One region of the Paenibacillus sp. KS1 genome, then DNA from elsewhere that is predicted to be linked to it. Evidence: predicted binding sites of a transcription regulator. Region 1 holds the regulator's gene; each other region holds the start of a gene.
What was found. The regulator NrdR, encoded in region 1, represses ribonucleotide reductase genes. The targets are predictions, from matches to a motif close to AACACNATATATNGTGTT.

Region 1 (4,218 bases):
GAGGTTGTCTTTGCAGATGAGACAAGTCGCAAAGCGTTAGAAAGCATCACCCACCCGGCTATCCGGAAGGAAATCCAGCGTCAAATGCATCAATATGAGACGGACTATCCAGAACGTCTTGTTGTCGTTGATATTCCGCTCCTGTATGAGTCAGGTCTAAGCGAGATGTTCGATTCGATATTGGTAGTGTATGTTCCAAAAAGTGTTCAATTACAGCGTCTAATGGAACGGGACGGTTGGAGCGAGCGCGAAGCTGAACAGAGGCTGAATGCTCAGTGGAGTATGGAGAAAAAGCGAGAGCTGGCGGACATTATTATCGACAATAGCGGTTCGCTGGAAGATACGATCAAGCAGCTCGACCATTTCTGGTCGGAGAAAGGCTTGCCATGAATCGTATGATGAAAATGCTCCGCAAAAAGAGAGTGCTATTGCTGTTGTTTGTGGGCATGCTGTTCTTGCTGTTCGTTCAGTCGCAATGGCTGGGGAGATGGATGTACCCGATTGCATATGAAGACGAGATCCGCAAATATGCAGCTAAATATGATGTAGATCCTCTGCTTGTGGCTGCTATCATTCGAGTGGAGACGAACTTCCAAGCGGGGCGCGAATCTCGCAAGGGAGCGATTGGAGTCATGCAGCTGATGCCGGAAACGGCCACATGGGCGATGGAGCAGCTGAAGATGAATAATCGTTGGTCTTTGGACGAATTGAAAAATACGGCCGACCCCAATATTCTTATTGGCACATGGTATCTAAAATCGCTGCATAAGCAATTCAATGAGAATTGGATAGCGGCGATCGCTGCTTACAACGCGGGTCCCGGCAATGTGAACAAATGGATTCGCAACAAAGTATGGGACGGCAGCTATGACACAGCCAAGCAGCAAATTCCATATGGGGAAACAAAGTTGTACGTACAGCGTGTTATCCATTATTATGATAAGTATAAAAACATCTATCCGAAAATGAAGTAGAATGAAGAAGAAGCATCGGACAAGCCGATACCGTTATCGCGCATGATGTCCGACGCTTCTTCCGTCATTATTTGTATTGACCTGCAAGAGATTGTTCAGCGATTTGGACAAGGCGCTTCGTGATGTAACCCCCGATAGAACCCGTGTCACGAGTTGCCATGTTGCCATAGTATCCGTCAGATGGGATGGCAATGCCCAACTCTTGTGCGATCTCGAACTTCATTTGTTCAAGAGCTGCAGTCGCTTGAGGTACGACCAAGTTGTTGCTGGAACGATTGTTTTGGCTCATTTGATTCACCTCCTTGCGGTTGGTAATTGTATTGTGTGCATTCTTTCAAAGATCATTACAGGTAACCACTGGTAACTTTTTAAAAAGTGAATTGTGATAAACATCAAGAGTAGAACGGAGGAACGAAAATGAAGTGTCCTTATTGTGACCACTTAGGAACAAAGGTACTTGATTCTCGTCCAGCGAACGACAATAAGTCTATTCGCCGCAGGCGGGAGTGCGAGCTGTGCAGCAGACGCTTTACTACATTCGAGATGGTGGAGGAGACTCCGCTCATCGTTATTAAGAAGGATGGAAGCAGGGAAGAGTTCAGTAGGGATAAGATGCTGCGCGGACTTATTCGTGCCTGTGAGAAGCGTCCCGTATCTGTGGAACGGCTGGAGATGATTGCTTCGGAGGTCGAGAAGCAGCTGCGCGATACCGCCCATGCGGAGGTAGACAGCCGTGTCATCGGTGATTTCGTCATGGAGCAGCTCTATCCAGTAGATGAAGTTGCTTATGTGCGGTTCGCATCGGTCTATCGTCAGTTCAAGGATATCAGCATGTTTATGAAGGAACTGAATCATCTTCTGTCGAAGAACGCCCTTGGCGAACATCCAGATAAATAATTCATACCAGAACCCCTTAAGCAACATATGCTTGAGGGGTTTGTTATATTTTATAGAGCAATCTATTACTGTGCGGATTGCCAAATAAAAACTCCCTCAACAATTTGAGGGAGAATAGACCGTTAAAAAATAATTCGTCTACGGGTATCAAGCAGCACGATAGCAAGGAGATCAAAGAGCACCAACGGCAAGATGAAAGGGAAAAATGAAGTGTGTACTTTTCCCGCATGCTTTACGGAGTTGACCTTTAAGTACACTCTCTTTTTATCTACTTTCACGATGGTGCCTGTATATATGTTACCGTTTTTGGCCTTTATCTTTACGAATTTTTTTAAGAACTTTACACTTTTGGAGTAATGGGGGGATAACGTCTTAGACGTAATCTTCTTAGGTGTGATTTTTTTAGGCATAGAAAGACCTCCTTTTCGCATAATAGCGGAACACACAATGTGCTTAGATATGTTATGCAGGATGTACGAAAAGGGTGTCATACTGTGTCACAATTGTCCTTGATACCATTGTACGAACCCAAGTTTCCAGGATACGTAGTAGCATAACGCGATTCCGCCTAGCAGAAGGAAGAGCAAGGCCCAATCCTTCCATGTAACTCGAAGCTTCACATAATAAGCTCTTCCACGTCGGCCTGTGAGTCCCTTCGATATCATGGCGGCAGCTACACGCTCCGACTTGCGGATAGCTGAAGCGAGCAGTGGAATTGCATAACGCTTCCATGCCCGCAGCTTGCTCTTCCAGCCACGCTCCCGTTCTATGCCTCGCATGCGGTGGGCATCCTGTATGATGCGCAGTTCTTCCTTGAAGAAGGGTAGGAAGCGATAGCCTGCCAGAATACCGTATGCCCACTTGGGCGACAGCTTGCACTGCTGCATCAGGCTCAGCATGAAGCGAACAGGATCTGTCGTCAAGATGAAGATGAGCGACAAGGCGGAGAAGATAAGCACTCTGAGTCCGAGTGATATCGCCTGCTGGAACGTGGCCTCTGTAATGATGAACGACCCCCACTTCCATAGAATGGCACTTGAAGCGGGATCGGCAGAACGCGGGAAGACGAGAGCCGTCCACACGTAGCCGATGCCCATAATGAGGAAGGGGCAGAAGCTAAGCAGCCATTTACGCCATGATATGTTCCCTAATAGGAATGTAAATAGAACGATGTAGACAAGTGCTGCAAGCGGTGTAACCGGATCGAACGTCAATGACAGCATAATAACCGCTATAATGATCGCAAGCCCCTTAATGCTTGGATTCCAATCATGGAGTATCAGGATGATCTCCTCCTTCGATACCTGACGTCTGTGCAAGTAGGCGAGATGCCACCGCGAAGTTCATCGGCATTCGCAGATGACACTTCTCCACGAGCTCAGGGTGCTCCCTCCACAGCTTGGAAGGGCTGCCGTCAAACCGTATGCAACCATCATCTAGCACGATAATTCGATCCGCATAGGTCTGAACCCACTCCATATCATGCGTGATCATCAGGACAGTAGCTCCTGCTTGGGTTCGTTCTTGGAGGGTGTCCATCAGCTGCTTGGATGTATAAGCGTCTTGTCCATATGTCGGCTCATCGCATAACAATAGCTGTTGGCTGTCGGTAAAAACGGAAGCGACACTAAGTCTTCGCTTCTGCCCTTGGCTGATGGAGAAGGGATTGGCATTGGCAACCTTGTTCAAGCGGAAGCGTGTCAAGGCTTCTCCAACATGCTGCTGTACTTCTTCTTCGCTCAGAAGCTGCAAGCGCATCCCGAATGCAAGTTCATCGAACACGGTATCGGTAATGAACTGATGCTCTGGATTCTGGAATACATATCCGATGAAGGCTCTCAGCTCCCGCTCTGCATATCGATGAAGAGGCATGCCATTCAGGATGATTTGACCTTCCTCCGGCTGTGTCAATCCAGACAAGAGGGAAGCGAGCGTAGACTTCCCAGCTCCGTTCGGACCGACAAGTGCCACCCATTCCCCTGCATGCAGAGTAAGGGACACGTGATCGAGGATTACTCTCCCTTTACGCCGATAGACAAGGTTGTTCGCTTGCAGGACTTTCTCAGGCTCCCGTGGGGAACCGTTCGATTGAGCTGATGTTAGGATACGCATCACATCCTGCTGCGCGGATTCAGGGAGCGACAGCATCAGGTCCAGTAGATCCTCGTCGGTTAGTGCGGGTTCTGCGGACTCGAGATGCTGATGAACGAACTGCTCATCATAATTGCTGAAATCGAAAATGTTACTACTATCGTCATGGTTGCTGCTATCGCTACTGTTGCTGCGATTAAACCACTCACGGATGAATTGCTGCAGTTCCAGCGCTTGCGGAAGCCAGATACCGCGT
Region 2 (4,218 bases), on a different contig from region 1:
CCGTGTTCAAGTATCTATCGAAATATGCGCCGCTCGCATATTCACTCTTGTCAAAGTCCGTGAACGTCACGCCGCGCTCTTTCGCAATCAGCATGGAACGTTCCAAGGAATAGAAGTTCAGCATCATGAAGAACGCACGCACGAAGTCTCTTGCTTCCATGGACTCATATGCAATCTTGTTCTTCGCCAAGTAACCGTGCAAGTTCATTGCACCGAGGCCTACCGAATGAAGCTCACGGTTCGCCTTCGCTACGGACGGAACGATGCTGATATTGCTGCGGTCAGATACTTCTGTCAGTGCGTCCATAGAACGATGAACCGTATCACGCATCCGCTTATTCTTCATGACGTTAACAATGTTAAGTGAACCCAAGTTACAGGAAATATCGCGGTTAATCTCATCCTCAATGCCGTAATCGTTAATCGTGGACACTTCACTAAGCTGTGCGATCTCACTGCACAGGTTGGAGAATTTAACCTTGCCGATTTCTTTCAGGGCATGATATTCATTCGTGTTATCTACGAACATGATATATGGGTAACCAGATTCCATCTGAATCTGTGCAATTTTCAAAACTAGGTCGCGAGCGACAATTTTCTTTTTGCGGACTTTCGGATTGTCTACGAGCTCATCATACATTTCGGAGAGATCCATATCATCCAAATGCTTGCCATATGCTTGGAATACCGTGTGCGGATAGAACAAGTACATGTCTTTATCCTGCTCAACAAGCTCGAAGAACTTGTTCGGAGCAACGACGCCGAGCGACAAAGTCTTAATGCGGATTTTCTCATCACTGTTGATTTTCTTCGTATCCAGGAATTCATGGATGTCAGCATGGAACACGTTCAAGTATACAACGCCGCTTCCGTCACGCTGTCCAAGTTGGTTCGCGTAGGAGAAAGCATCCTCGAACAATTTCATAACGGGGAGTACGCCGCTTGCCTTACCGTCTAGCCCTTTGATCTGCTCGCCTGCACCGCGAATCTTGCTCAAGTTCAAGCTCACGCCGCCGCCAATTTTACTTAACTGAAGTGCGGAGTTGATCGCAAATCCGATCGAGTTCATGGAATCGTTCACTTCGAGCAGGAAGCAGCTGACAAGCTCTCCTCTGCGCTTCTTCCCTGCATTCAGGAAGGTTGGCGTTGCTGGCTGATACTCTTGTGCAATCAACAGATCTGCATATTCGAATGCTTTGTTCATATCTCCGCTCGCTAAGAACAAGGATACAACCGCCAGTCTGTCTTCATAACGTTCCAAGAACTTCGTATCATCATTCGTCTTCATCGCGTAGTTATTGTAGAACTTGAACGCGCTCATGAAGGATGGGAAGCGGAATTTCTTCGAGTACAGGAACTCGTACAGTTTCTTAATATCTTTAAATTCATATTGGTCGAAAATCTCTTTCTCATAGTAATCATTTTCGATCAAATAATGAATCTTCTCTTCAAGGTTATGGAAAAACACTGTATTTTGATTGACATAATCAACGAAGTAGCTCTTTGCTGCATCGTGATCCTTGCCAAATTGAAATTTACCGTCCTTCTGAACCATGATTTCATTGTTAAGCTGTATCCATTTTGGTATCAAAGTCATGGACCTCCCGAATAAAGTTGTCTACATCTCGTTTTGTCCCGCTGAGTTCAAACTTCATCAGTACGGGGACGGAGTATTCTCTGGAAATATGGTCAGCTGCAAGCCCATACCGAGTGCCCCAGTTCATGTTGCCGCTGGCCGCGACACCTTGGAGCAAATGACTGTGTTCTTCCAGGAACTCTTGCGTGGACTGTGGAACTTGTCCGAACCCGGTTGTGTACGTAATAAGGATAAAGGGTTCATTAAGCTTGGTGTCAGGCGTTACACGAACACACTCCAAATCCAATTTATCGACGAATCGTTTCACGTTACCCGTCTTCGAATCGTAAGCGATAAGCACGTGATCCCTCCGTTGTTCGACTAGTTTGCAAATGGAACGAACAAAAAATGCTCATTCAAAAACAAGGATCAAAACGATCGACACGTTGCGTACCCTATATCGTGTATGCTGTCGCTTTAATCTCTCAATCTCTGAATAGGCATGTCTTAGAATCTGGCGCGTGGCGCCGCTCGATTCCAATTGCTGTCACAATATATAGTGTATGTATCGTGTTCAACCAACTATATATAGTTCGCTATAGAATCATATACAATTTTAAGAGAAATGGCAAGGTCCATTTTATGACGCTTTCTCTATCAAATTTCATGTCGACTATTGGCACAAAACATTACTATCGTACCACACCTCAGACGAATATTGGAGATCATTTATTTTGGAATTGTAGAGAAATACATGATAAAAAAATTCGATTGTTCCCCTTTTCAGCGACGGGATGGCGATCTCCCCAATCTCAACTTTTTTTATTTAACCAAGACATTGGAGTCAAATCAGCACACTTTTTGATTATCACATATAACAATCCAAACATCCGATATGAACAAGCATACAATAATTGGAGGTGATTACTAGAAGTGATCCATGTCAATTCATTTTGAATAGACGGAGGGAAACATCCGATGAGCAAATCTAAAGCGCTACGAACATCGAGATCATCTGATGTGGTAAATCAGGTGTATTCAAACCGGGTACTGCGATCTGAGTTTGATCGGAATTGGAGAACGGAAATTGCAAGAAGTGGGTATGTCAATTACATTGCAACTGCAAACCGGGCTCAAGTTGAGGTAATACTGTCAGGCGGGATAAACAAGCGATTGGTGTTTCCGAGAGGCGGAAGAGTGATCGTCGGTGGTGGTGGAACATCGCATTATAGCAAACCACATCGCACGATCACGATCTAATGATGATTTGTCAACTTGCATAGTATGTATATGGGTTACCGGGGAACGTTAAAGATATAGACCAGACCTGATACTAATGCAGAGATAGCGGCAGTACAAGACGCCGGATGCGTGTCTGACTGCCGCTGATTCGTGGAAAGTCACCAAATTTGCACCCTACGATTCATCCTCTGTTGCTGCCAAAAAAGATTGAATATGCGAGGCCATCTCTTGAGGATGCGTCAATGGGAGCATGTGGTCTGCACCTGCTATTTCGACGAAAGCAACACGCGGTATCCGCTTGAACTCCTGCGCGATCAGATGCATATCGTCCCACTCCACTGTCCCGTACATAAACAAAGTAGGAACCGCGATTTTCTCCAACTGTTCGATCGCAGGTGGCTGAGGCCAGATCACCTCAAAGCTGCGCCACTTTGTGAAGACACGCGTAAAGTATTGGGTGTGCATCTGAGAAAATGAAACCTGTCAAGGATGGAGCAACAGCGATCAGTTGAGCGACTCTATCCGGAGAGGACAATGTAAAGTTAGTAGCCAATTCTCCGCCTATGGAATGCCCAACTAAGGTCACCTGTTCCATAAATCGAGTAGTTCAGATCCATTCATGCTCCCTCCCATGTGGCTTTTTATTGATTCTTTCACCTCTTATATTAGATTTGGTTCAATATTCAGATCAATGATTTTTTGATTTTCCTAGCCATACCTTTCACAGAAGCGCTACGCTCCCATTCTAGTCATCGCCAGTATCCAAATGGAGAAACAAACCCGTTAAGATTGTTTCCTTACTCGATGGAATTTCCCCAGCAAACCATACTCATTTCCCGTGCTGGTACTTTCATTTCCCAGGCAACCGCACGGATTCGAGCCATTGTGACAGTGTTGTTCAACATAATCACAGAAAAACAGAGTCTGCTCCATGCCGAACATCACTCCTTTTTGTCTCTTCAAGCAGCAATGTGCATAACCATGCAAAGAAGGAGCGCTAAGAAAATAAGAGATTATATTTTTTTGCAATGCCTACCTATTCCCCATCTCATTCATATTGCCTCTACCCCCATCCCCTCTACAGTGAACATAAAAAAGACCGACCCGGAGGCCGATCTTCATCATTTAACTTCCTATATATTTCACTTTATTTAATATCCATTCTGTTGAAATACAGAACGCTTGCTGCTAAGCCGAATAGCGAAGTGATACCAACCGCAATAAACGAGTATAGCGGTGGATAATCCGCTACATAACTTTGGGTCACAATTACATGCGCAGCTGACCAAGGAAACAGCGCCTTGTAATCGGAGCTGATCACGGTAACATTCCCTAACGTGATTACCGCTGTGAACATGATGGTCGGCACATAGTTTTTGAATAAGAAGGTTACCCAAATC
Region 3 (4,218 bases), on a different contig from region 1:
GGATGATTAAGAGAACCATACCCAATCCCGCTCATCGCCATTGCACGCACGATACGGTCAAGTGCCTGTGGGTTGGCTTTCGCGCTTCCATCCAGCTCAACATACGTGATATGCCCGGCATTGCACAGCTCATGGAACGGCCCTTCGATTTGAATCTTGTCGATTGCCTTCAACGAGTAATAGACGGGTACATGAAACGAGTTGGTGTAATATTTCCGATCCGTAATTCCTTGTCTCACTCCAAAATCATCTCGATCCCGGCTCGTAAATTTACCCGATAGACCTTCAGCCGGCGTCGCGATTAAGGAGAAATTAAGACCTGTCGCTTCAATCGCCTCATCCATTCGCATACGCATATGAGACACGATGCGCATGCCTAGCTTGCGTGCATCCTCAGACTGGCCATGATGGGAGCCAACAAGCGCTACAAGCGCCTCAGCAAGTCCGATAAAGCCAACACTAAGTGTCCCCTGCTTCAGGATATCTCCCAGCTCATCCTCGGGTTGCAAGTCCTCACTTCCGCGCCATACCCCTTGCTTCATAAGAAAAGCAAAGTCACGCACCTGCTTCTTCGATTGATAGTCGAATCGCTCCCTCAACTGCTTCACTGTCAAGGACAGAAGCGAGTCCAATCGGCCAAAGAAATCATCCACACTGGACGACATCATAGCAAGGCGAACAAGATTCAAAGAGGTAAATGACAAGTTCCCTCTGCCGATCGCCGTTTCGTCCCCGTTCACATTGCCCATGACGCGCGTTCTGCAGCCCATGTAGCATGCCTCGCTCTCGGGTGTGCCGTTATCGTACTGCGAATTGAACGGAGCATCGAGAAAGGCAAAGTTAGGGAACAGCCGCTGCGCTGTCGTTTGCAAGGCAAGCTGGTACAGATCGTAATTCGGATCAGCAGGATCGAAGTTGACGCCTTTCTTCACTTTGAATATTTGAATTGGGAAGATAGGTGTTTCTCCTCTACCAAGACCGGCCTGCGTTGCGAGAAGAAACTGTTTAATCAGCATTCTCCCCTCCACAGAGGTGTCCGTGCCATAGTTCAATGAAATGAACGGTACCTGCCCACCGCCTCTAGAATGCATCGAGTTCGCATTATGAATGAATGCCTCGCAAGCCTGATATACGTCACGCTCCGTTAGTCTCCACGCCTCTGTCTCTAGATCGAAGTCTGCTTGCAGTGGCAGTGATTCCATATAGCGAATATGGCGATTGAATGTCTTGCGCACATAAGGGGCTACATCATAATCGAACATCGGATACGCCTGTCCGCCATGCTGCTGGTTTTGGTTCGCCTGCAATATAATCGATGCCAGCGCAAGCGCGCTCTTAATATCCTGCGGCTCGCGCATATATCCATGACCTGTGTTGAACCCCTGCTTCAACATCTTGCCCAGAGGAATCTGGCAGCACGTTGTCGTACCGGAGGCATAGAAATCAAGATCATGTGGATACATCAGGTTCTGCTCCACTGCATCTCTTACGTCTGCAGACAGCAGATGTTGAACCGCATACCAGCGTGCGCTTTCGCTAGCGATCTTCCCCATCATACCCATTGGCGATCTTCCATCTACATTCGCATTTTCCTGCATCAGATCCTGATTGCCACCGTCAACAATCTCATGCAGCGATGCCGTCAGCCGCTCTGTGCTGGTCCGATTGCTCCGATCCCATACTGCGTTCGTCCGTTTCATGGATACCATCGTCATATCAAACTCATTCCTTTCTCTTTATGTACCATCATTTTCAGTGCAATTTATCTATGTTAACTATATCTAGTGTTGTTATTTGAAAATGAGCACAATATGTATTATGAACGAACTCTTTTTCTCACAATATGAGATTCATCACGGACAAATGGCCGACCATGCAAAAAGCGCCCGCAATCGCCTCTATAAGGCGGTTACGAGCGCTTATGTTTCCATATGGTGGATATTTCTGCCTGACCCTTACGATGAAGCCTGCGCCTCTGGGAACGAAGGTGCAGCAAATTCATCACCAAAAAACAAGTCATCCAGAGAGCTTAATGTGCCATCCTCTTCGACCTGGTAAACTGACATCTTGTCCCCGTTCACCGTCAGCTCTATATAACATCCCCAGCAATAAAATTGGTGGGAACCAATTTTCCCGATTTCTTTGGAATTGCAATTCGGGCATCGCAACATCGTATTCACCATTCCGTCCATTGACTAATTTGTTCGTACCGTTCAGGTTATCCGCCATCTTCGAAGATGATAACATCTGATCCCCATTTCAAGCGGCTTGTCCCATCTATCCGCCGTCTGCCTTCCAACAAGTCAGACAGCAAACCGTCTGAAATTTCCAGACCTGTTACTTGGTTACCCATATTTGGCTGAAAATAAACATCGGCGACCCATCCTAATTGCGATCCTTCACTTGTCATGACAGGCAAATCCTTCAACGCTCCATTCCCTGTCAAGAAAGCCCTCTCTATATGGATAGCCTCCGTATGCCGGATGGCTGTATCATTCGCGATCATTATTGCATCCTCACCACAAGCCGTTACCTCTTCCCAGCTTACAGAAGGAGGTGGTGATCCCTTGCGGGAACGACCTTCAAGCTCTATATGTGTGATAGTCCAATCATTCGAAATGCGGATATCCTTTACCTTGGTCAACCGCTTCCCCGTCTCAATTCCATATACGGGAAGGCCGATTAATTCCAACAGCTTCATATCGGGGCCCCCTCTTCAGCTAACGGCATTCACTTCCAAATGCAGGACGTTCCTCATCAGAATCAGGTAGATTCTCATTTCACGTACGTCCCCGGCCAACATGCCGCGTTATCTTCAAACGCCCCTCCTTTCACGCTGTGACAGTTCCCTTACTGTCTAGTACGAACACGTGATACGATGGTTGCAATTTGTTGCGCAGCGCAAGCAGCCTCTTCCCTAGTATTGCCCAAACCGAAGCTGAATCGTACAGCCGTTCTCTTGCGCTCATCTGGTAAATCCATAGCCTCTAGCACATGCGACAATTCAAGCGAGCCTGATGTGCAGGCAGATCCGCTCGAAGCCATAATTCCCGCCAAGTCCAAATTCATCAGCATTGTCTCCGTAGGCACATCCAAGAAACTAACATTCAATATATGCGGCAAATGCTCTGTAGGATGGCCATTCATGACCACTCGATCGCCGAGAGCTGCTGACAACTCTGTCCACAGCGTGCTGCGCACCTGCGCAAGTTCCTCCAGCTTCGCTGGAAGTGAGCCATTCGCTATCTCCATTGCCTTCGCCATTCCGGCAATCCCTGCTGCATTCTCCGTCCCTGCTCTGCGCTTGCGTTCTTCACTTCCACCATACAGCAGAGGATCCCAGTGAACACCTGCGCGAGCATAGAGAACGCCTACTCCCTTGGGGCCATTAATCTTATGGGCAGAGAAGCTGGCGAAGTCAACCGGCAACGCGTGCAGTTCGAGCTTCAAATGCCCGAGCACCTGAACAGCATCCGTATGCATCAGAATGCCGCGCTCACGTGCCAAGCGGCCAATTTCTTCTATCGGCTGAAGCGTGCCCACCTCGTTGTTGCCATACATGACACTAATGAGACAAGTATGCGGGCGCAGTGCAGCTTCAATTGCCTCAACCGATACTCGACCCATCTGATCCGGCGCAACATAAGTAACCTCGAAGCCCAACTGCTCCAAGCGCTCGCACGCATGCAGCACTGCATGATGCTCCAATTGAGTCGTCACGATATGCGGCTTGCGTGCGGATGCATCGCCACTGCTACCTTGCTGAGCAGCAGTTTCTGACGATTGCTGCAGCCAGGCAGACCATGCTGCACCGAAGATGGCAGCATTATCCCCTTCCGTTCCTCCACTCGTGAAGACAAGCTCCTGCGGCTGGCAGCCCAACTGGGCGGCAATATGATCGCGAGCTTGATTCAAGGCGAGCTTCGCTTCACGTCCGAACGCATGAACGCTGGAAGCGTTTCCGAACACTTGATGCATACTGTCGGTCATGGCTTGAAGTACGTCCGGATGAAGCGGAGTCGTCGCTGCATGGTCAAAATAGATGCGTTCCATTGTATTCCCTCGTTTCTGCTAATCCGTATGACAAATAACAATATCAAACTTCTCTCTCAAGATAAGTGGTCGTCAACCTATAGCTTGCTGTCCATCCATCGTCTAGATATAGAACATGTAGCTGTCCTGGCTTCCCACATCCTTATAGTTAACCAGATCGGCAAG
Region 4 (4,218 bases), on a different contig from region 1:
GCTGATCTTCCGAGACAGAGGAAGACTCGCAATGCAGAACCCCTCCTTGTGTTGATTGCGACTTCTCCTGACAGTCCGTACTAAAATGATTCTGCACGGATTGCTGCTTCTCCTGATTGTCCCCACGGAAATCATCCTGCTCAGGCTGCTTTCCCTGCGAGTTCGAATGGGAATCAGCTTGCCCCGATTCTGAATGGTTGCTCTCTTCCTGCTTCGACTCTTTCTCCGTCGACAGCACTTGCACGTCTCGACTTCCATCCCGATATATGGTTACACCTTTACATCCGAGGTCGAACGCCAGTTCATACAATTCCTTCGTCTGCTCGACAGTAAAGTCATTCGGACAGTTCGCCGTTTTGGAAATCGAGCTGTCCACCCAGCGCTGAATCGCTGCTTGCGCACGTATATGATCCTCTGCTGACAGATCCATCGCTGTTACAAAGTAATCCGGCAGCTGGTCGTTCGGATGCGCATCCTTCCATTGCTGCGCAATCGGCACGAACTGCTCGTCATAGCCGAGACGGCTCTGGCGGTAATATTTGAAGGCGAAGTACGGCTCGATCCCGGTGGAAGTGCCAACCATGGTACCCGTGCTGCCCGTCGGCGCTTGTGTAATGACCGTTACATTACGCATCCCCTTCGCTTGAATTGCTTCTTCGACCTCAGGATATACACCGCACATTTGCTTCATGAAGCCGCTTGACAAGTAAGGCTCTGCTTGGAAGGCAGGGAAAGCACCTTTCTCCGCAGCAATATCCGCAGAAGCCAAGTAGGCCTCGCGGGCAATAAAGCCGAACAGTCGGTCAAGGAATTCGAGCGAGTAAGGACTTCCATATCGGATTCCAAGCTTGATCATCAATTCCGCCAATCCCATCGAGCCAAGCCCGACACGCCGCTCCTTCTGTTGATTGTTTTTATTCTCCTCAAAATGATACGGAGTCTTATCTATGACGTTATCGAGGAAGCGCACCGCATAACGCGTTACCTTCGATAGCTCCTCCCAAGCCACATCCCGCTTCTCAGCATCATAAAACTTGGACAGGTTGAGCGCAGATAAATTGCAGACACCCCACGCCGGCAGTCCCTGTTCTCCACAAGGATTCGTACAGATAATCGGGTTGAAATACCAGCTGTTCGACATCTGATTATAATGCTCCATGAAGACAACACCCGGCTCCGCCGACTTCCACGCCGACTCTATAATCGTATGCCAAATGTCGCGGGCCTTAACTGTCTGATAAGGAATGACGGACTTGCCTGCCTTCTTCCACTTCTCCAAATCTCCATCCCACTGCTCATCATAGTCCGGATCACTCGTATCTGGGAATACAAGCTCCCAGTCCAAGTTCTCCTTCACGGCTTTCATAAATCCATTGCTAACACAGACAGATAAGTTCGCATTCGTCACTTGACCTGCAGTCTGCTTCACCGTAATAAAATCCAAAATGTCCGGATGCCAATCATACATCATTAACATTAAGGCACCACGCCGGCTGCCGCCCTGCTCGATAAGTCCTGTCGTATAGCTGAATAAGCCTCCCCATGAAACCGCTCCACTGGATGAGCCATTAACACCACGCACAATAGCCCGTCTTGGACGAAGCGAGGATAGATTGATGCCAACGCCGCCACCCCGAGCCATAATCTCTGTCATTTCCGAGAGCGTCTGCATAATCCCGCCTCGACTATCCTTCGGAGACGGAATGACATAGCAATTGAACAAGGTTAGCTCCTCGCTTGCTCCTGCTCCTGCTGCGATTCGTCCACCCGGGACAAGCTTCCAATCATCGAGAATATATCTGAATTTGTCCGTCCATTCCGCTTGCTTCTCCGTAGTCTCAACGGAGGCAATTGCAGATGCCAATCGATCCCACATTTCCTCCGGTGTTTTCTCCACGGTCAGGGTCACGTGCTCAATAGATGTCTGGATGGTCGCCCCGCTTCGGAGTGCAACAGATAAGTTCCGGCCATTACGTGCAGTAACCTCTCCAACCTCCTTCGTCGGAAATTTCGGATCATCTTTCGTTAATACAAGTACAACGTCTCCCACTCGGGTATTGTTCGTATCTGCATCCTTTTTTGCATATCGATCTAGAAATATCTTCTCACTTAGTCCTTCCAAGCGTTTCTTCTGTGACATATTCAAAGAGAACGACCTCCTGGCTTCTTCAATTCATCAAATCATTACTGACAACCACGTGCGTTAGACCTGCTTACATGGTATGTACTCAACACTATATCTAGTGTCCAAAAAGTATTTTACATCAACATATACAAAACCACTGTGATAAATCCCTCATTCCAAACTCTTTCCATCGTATCGTATGAACAGTTATGAAATAAGAAGATTACGTCCATACTACACGGTAATGAAGAATAACGAATCGATTAGGGAGGGAGACAACATGCGTACGTATCAGCCGTCGAACGAAGAGTCTCGTACACCGAGTAACGCTTCTACAACACTAGCTTACCCCGGAATCGATGCATCTATGGGAGCTGTGGGCAATAATGGAGATAACCCCTCCACATCCTCCCGTACTAGCACAGCTGCAATAGGTCGCATCCCCCTTACTATCGAGAACGGATGGACGGACGAGCTTCTTGCTCGCATTGACAAAAACAGCCCTTGGGATGATTGGACCTTATTCCGGCTTGCATACGAAGCCCAGCAGGCAAAGCGGATTCATGCATTTGACGAGCTTCAATGCTTAACTCATATTACAAACGTCGATCCACTGCCGCATCAGTTAGAGACAGCCCGCAAAGTGCTGCATGATATGCGAGGCAGAGCAATATTAGCCGATGAAGTAGGTCTCGGGAAGACGATCGAGGCCGGTCTTGTATTGAAGGAATATATGATTCGTGGACTTGTGAAGCGAGTGCTCATCTTAGTGCCTGCCTCACTTGTGCTGCAATGGGTTCGTGAGTTGAACCATAAGTTCGGCATCCCCGCAATCGCCCAAAAGAAGGGATATCAATGGGCGAATGACATCGTAGTCGCTTCCATGGATACAGCTAAGCGCGATCCGCACAAGGAAATTCTCATGGAGCAGGAGTACGATATGTTAATCGTTGACGAGGCCCATAAACTGAAAAATCGGAAAACAACGAACTATCAATTCATTCAGCATTTGCGCAAGAAATACTGTCTTCTGCTAACTGCTACACCCGTTCAGAATGATATGAACGAGTTGTATAACTTGATCAATCTGCTGAAGCCAGGTCAGCTGGGCGGTCAAGGGGAGTTCAGCACGAACTTCGTCGCAGACAAGCGGATGCCGAAGAATGAGGGCATGCTCCAGAGCGAGCTGTCGAAGGTCATGGTGCGCAATCGCAGGGGGGAAGGCAATGTTCATTTTACGAAGCGTATCGTTAAGAATGTTCCACTCACCCTCTCGCCGGAAGAACAGGCGCTCTATGATGGAGTCACTCGATTTGTAAAGGAGCAATATCGAACAAGCAGCGGGGATATCGGCAGCATGTTCTCCCTCATTACGCTGCAGCGGGAAGTATGCTCCAGTCGGGATGCCGTCTTCTTAACACTCGTGAATTTGTCAAAGAAGCTTGCCGAGGACTCCCCTATTCGCAATTATATCTGGGATCTTGTCGATCTCATTAAAGGCATTAATGCGAATACCAAAGCCGAAACGGCGATGAACATTATTCGCGAGATTAATGAAAAAGTTATCGTGTTTACCGAATACAGAGCTACCCAGGAGTACTTGCTGCAGTATTTCCGCAATGCCGGTCTAGTCGCAGTTCCTTACAGCGGAGGGATGAACCGCGGCAAGAAGGATTGGATGATGGATCTTTTCCGCGGACGGGCACAGGTCATGATTGCAACAGAAGCCGGGGGCGAAGGTATCAATCTGCAGTTCTGCCATCATATGATTAATTTTGATTTGCCATGGAACCCGATGCGCGTAGAGCAGCGGATTGGTAGGGTACATCGGCTTGGTCAGAACAATGATGTGAAGATCTACAACCTATCAACGCAAGGAACAATTGAAGAATATATATTGAACCTGCTTCATGAGAAAATCAACATGTTCGAGATGGTCATCGGCAGTCTCGACATGATCCTGGAACGGTTCGAGAAGCAGGATTCTCTCGAGAAGAGCCTCTCCCGCATTCTTCTGGAATCGGATTCGGAAGATCTGATTCGCACCGAGGTGGAGCGTTTAGGCAATTCGTTAAATGCGATACGTGAAGAAA

Region 2: nrdI (class Ib ribonucleoside-diphosphate reductase assembly flavoprotein NrdI) is a predicted target of NrdR. The motif match lies at 2,123-2,140, and genes of this name have one in related genera.
Region 3: BBG47_RS13990 (anaerobic ribonucleoside triphosphate reductase) is a predicted target of NrdR. The motif match lies at 1,804-1,821, and genes of this name have one in related genera.
Region 4: BBG47_RS23680 (adenosylcobalamin-dependent ribonucleoside-diphosphate reductase) is a predicted target of NrdR. The motif match lies at 2,231-2,248, and genes of this name have one in related genera.

The regions. Positions count from the first base shown of each region.
Region 1 is NZ_MAIS01000086.1:6,891-11,108, reverse strand. It holds gene coaE (dephospho-CoA kinase) at 1-390, shown strand, start outside; gene BBG47_RS22505 (lytic transglycosylase domain-containing protein) at 387-974, shown strand; gene BBG47_RS22500 (alpha/beta-type small acid-soluble spore protein) at 1,042-1,263, opposite strand; gene nrdR (transcriptional regulator NrdR) at 1,392-1,871, shown strand; gene BBG47_RS22490 (hypothetical protein) at 1,994-2,281, opposite strand; gene BBG47_RS22485 (energy-coupling factor transporter transmembrane component T family protein) at 2,369-3,154, opposite strand; gene BBG47_RS22480 (ABC transporter ATP-binding protein) at 3,141-4,218, opposite strand, start outside.
Region 2 is NZ_MAIS01000014.1:51,506-55,723, forward strand. It holds gene nrdE (class 1b ribonucleoside-diphosphate reductase subunit alpha) at 1-1,597, opposite strand, end outside; gene nrdI (class Ib ribonucleoside-diphosphate reductase assembly flavoprotein NrdI) at 1,566-1,937, opposite strand; gene BBG47_RS07060 (hypothetical protein) at 2,555-2,836, shown strand; gene BBG47_RS07065 (alpha/beta fold hydrolase) at 2,993-3,232, opposite strand; gene BBG47_RS31190 (alpha/beta fold hydrolase) at 3,234-3,413, opposite strand; gene BBG47_RS07080 (ABC transporter permease) at 3,966-4,218, opposite strand, start outside.
Region 3 is NZ_MAIS01000036.1:38,553-42,770, reverse strand. It holds gene BBG47_RS13990 (anaerobic ribonucleoside triphosphate reductase) at 1-1,715, opposite strand, end outside; gene BBG47_RS13985 (hypothetical protein) at 1,956-2,171, opposite strand; gene BBG47_RS13980 (PRC-barrel domain-containing protein) at 2,219-2,701, opposite strand; gene BBG47_RS13975 (cysteine desulfurase family protein) at 2,851-4,053, opposite strand; gene cymR (cysteine metabolism transcriptional regulator CymR) at 4,156-4,218, opposite strand, start outside.
Region 4 is NZ_MAIS01000097.1:2,026-6,243, forward strand. It holds gene BBG47_RS23680 (adenosylcobalamin-dependent ribonucleoside-diphosphate reductase) at 1-2,140, opposite strand, end outside; gene BBG47_RS23685 (DEAD/DEAH box helicase) at 2,406-4,218, shown strand, end outside.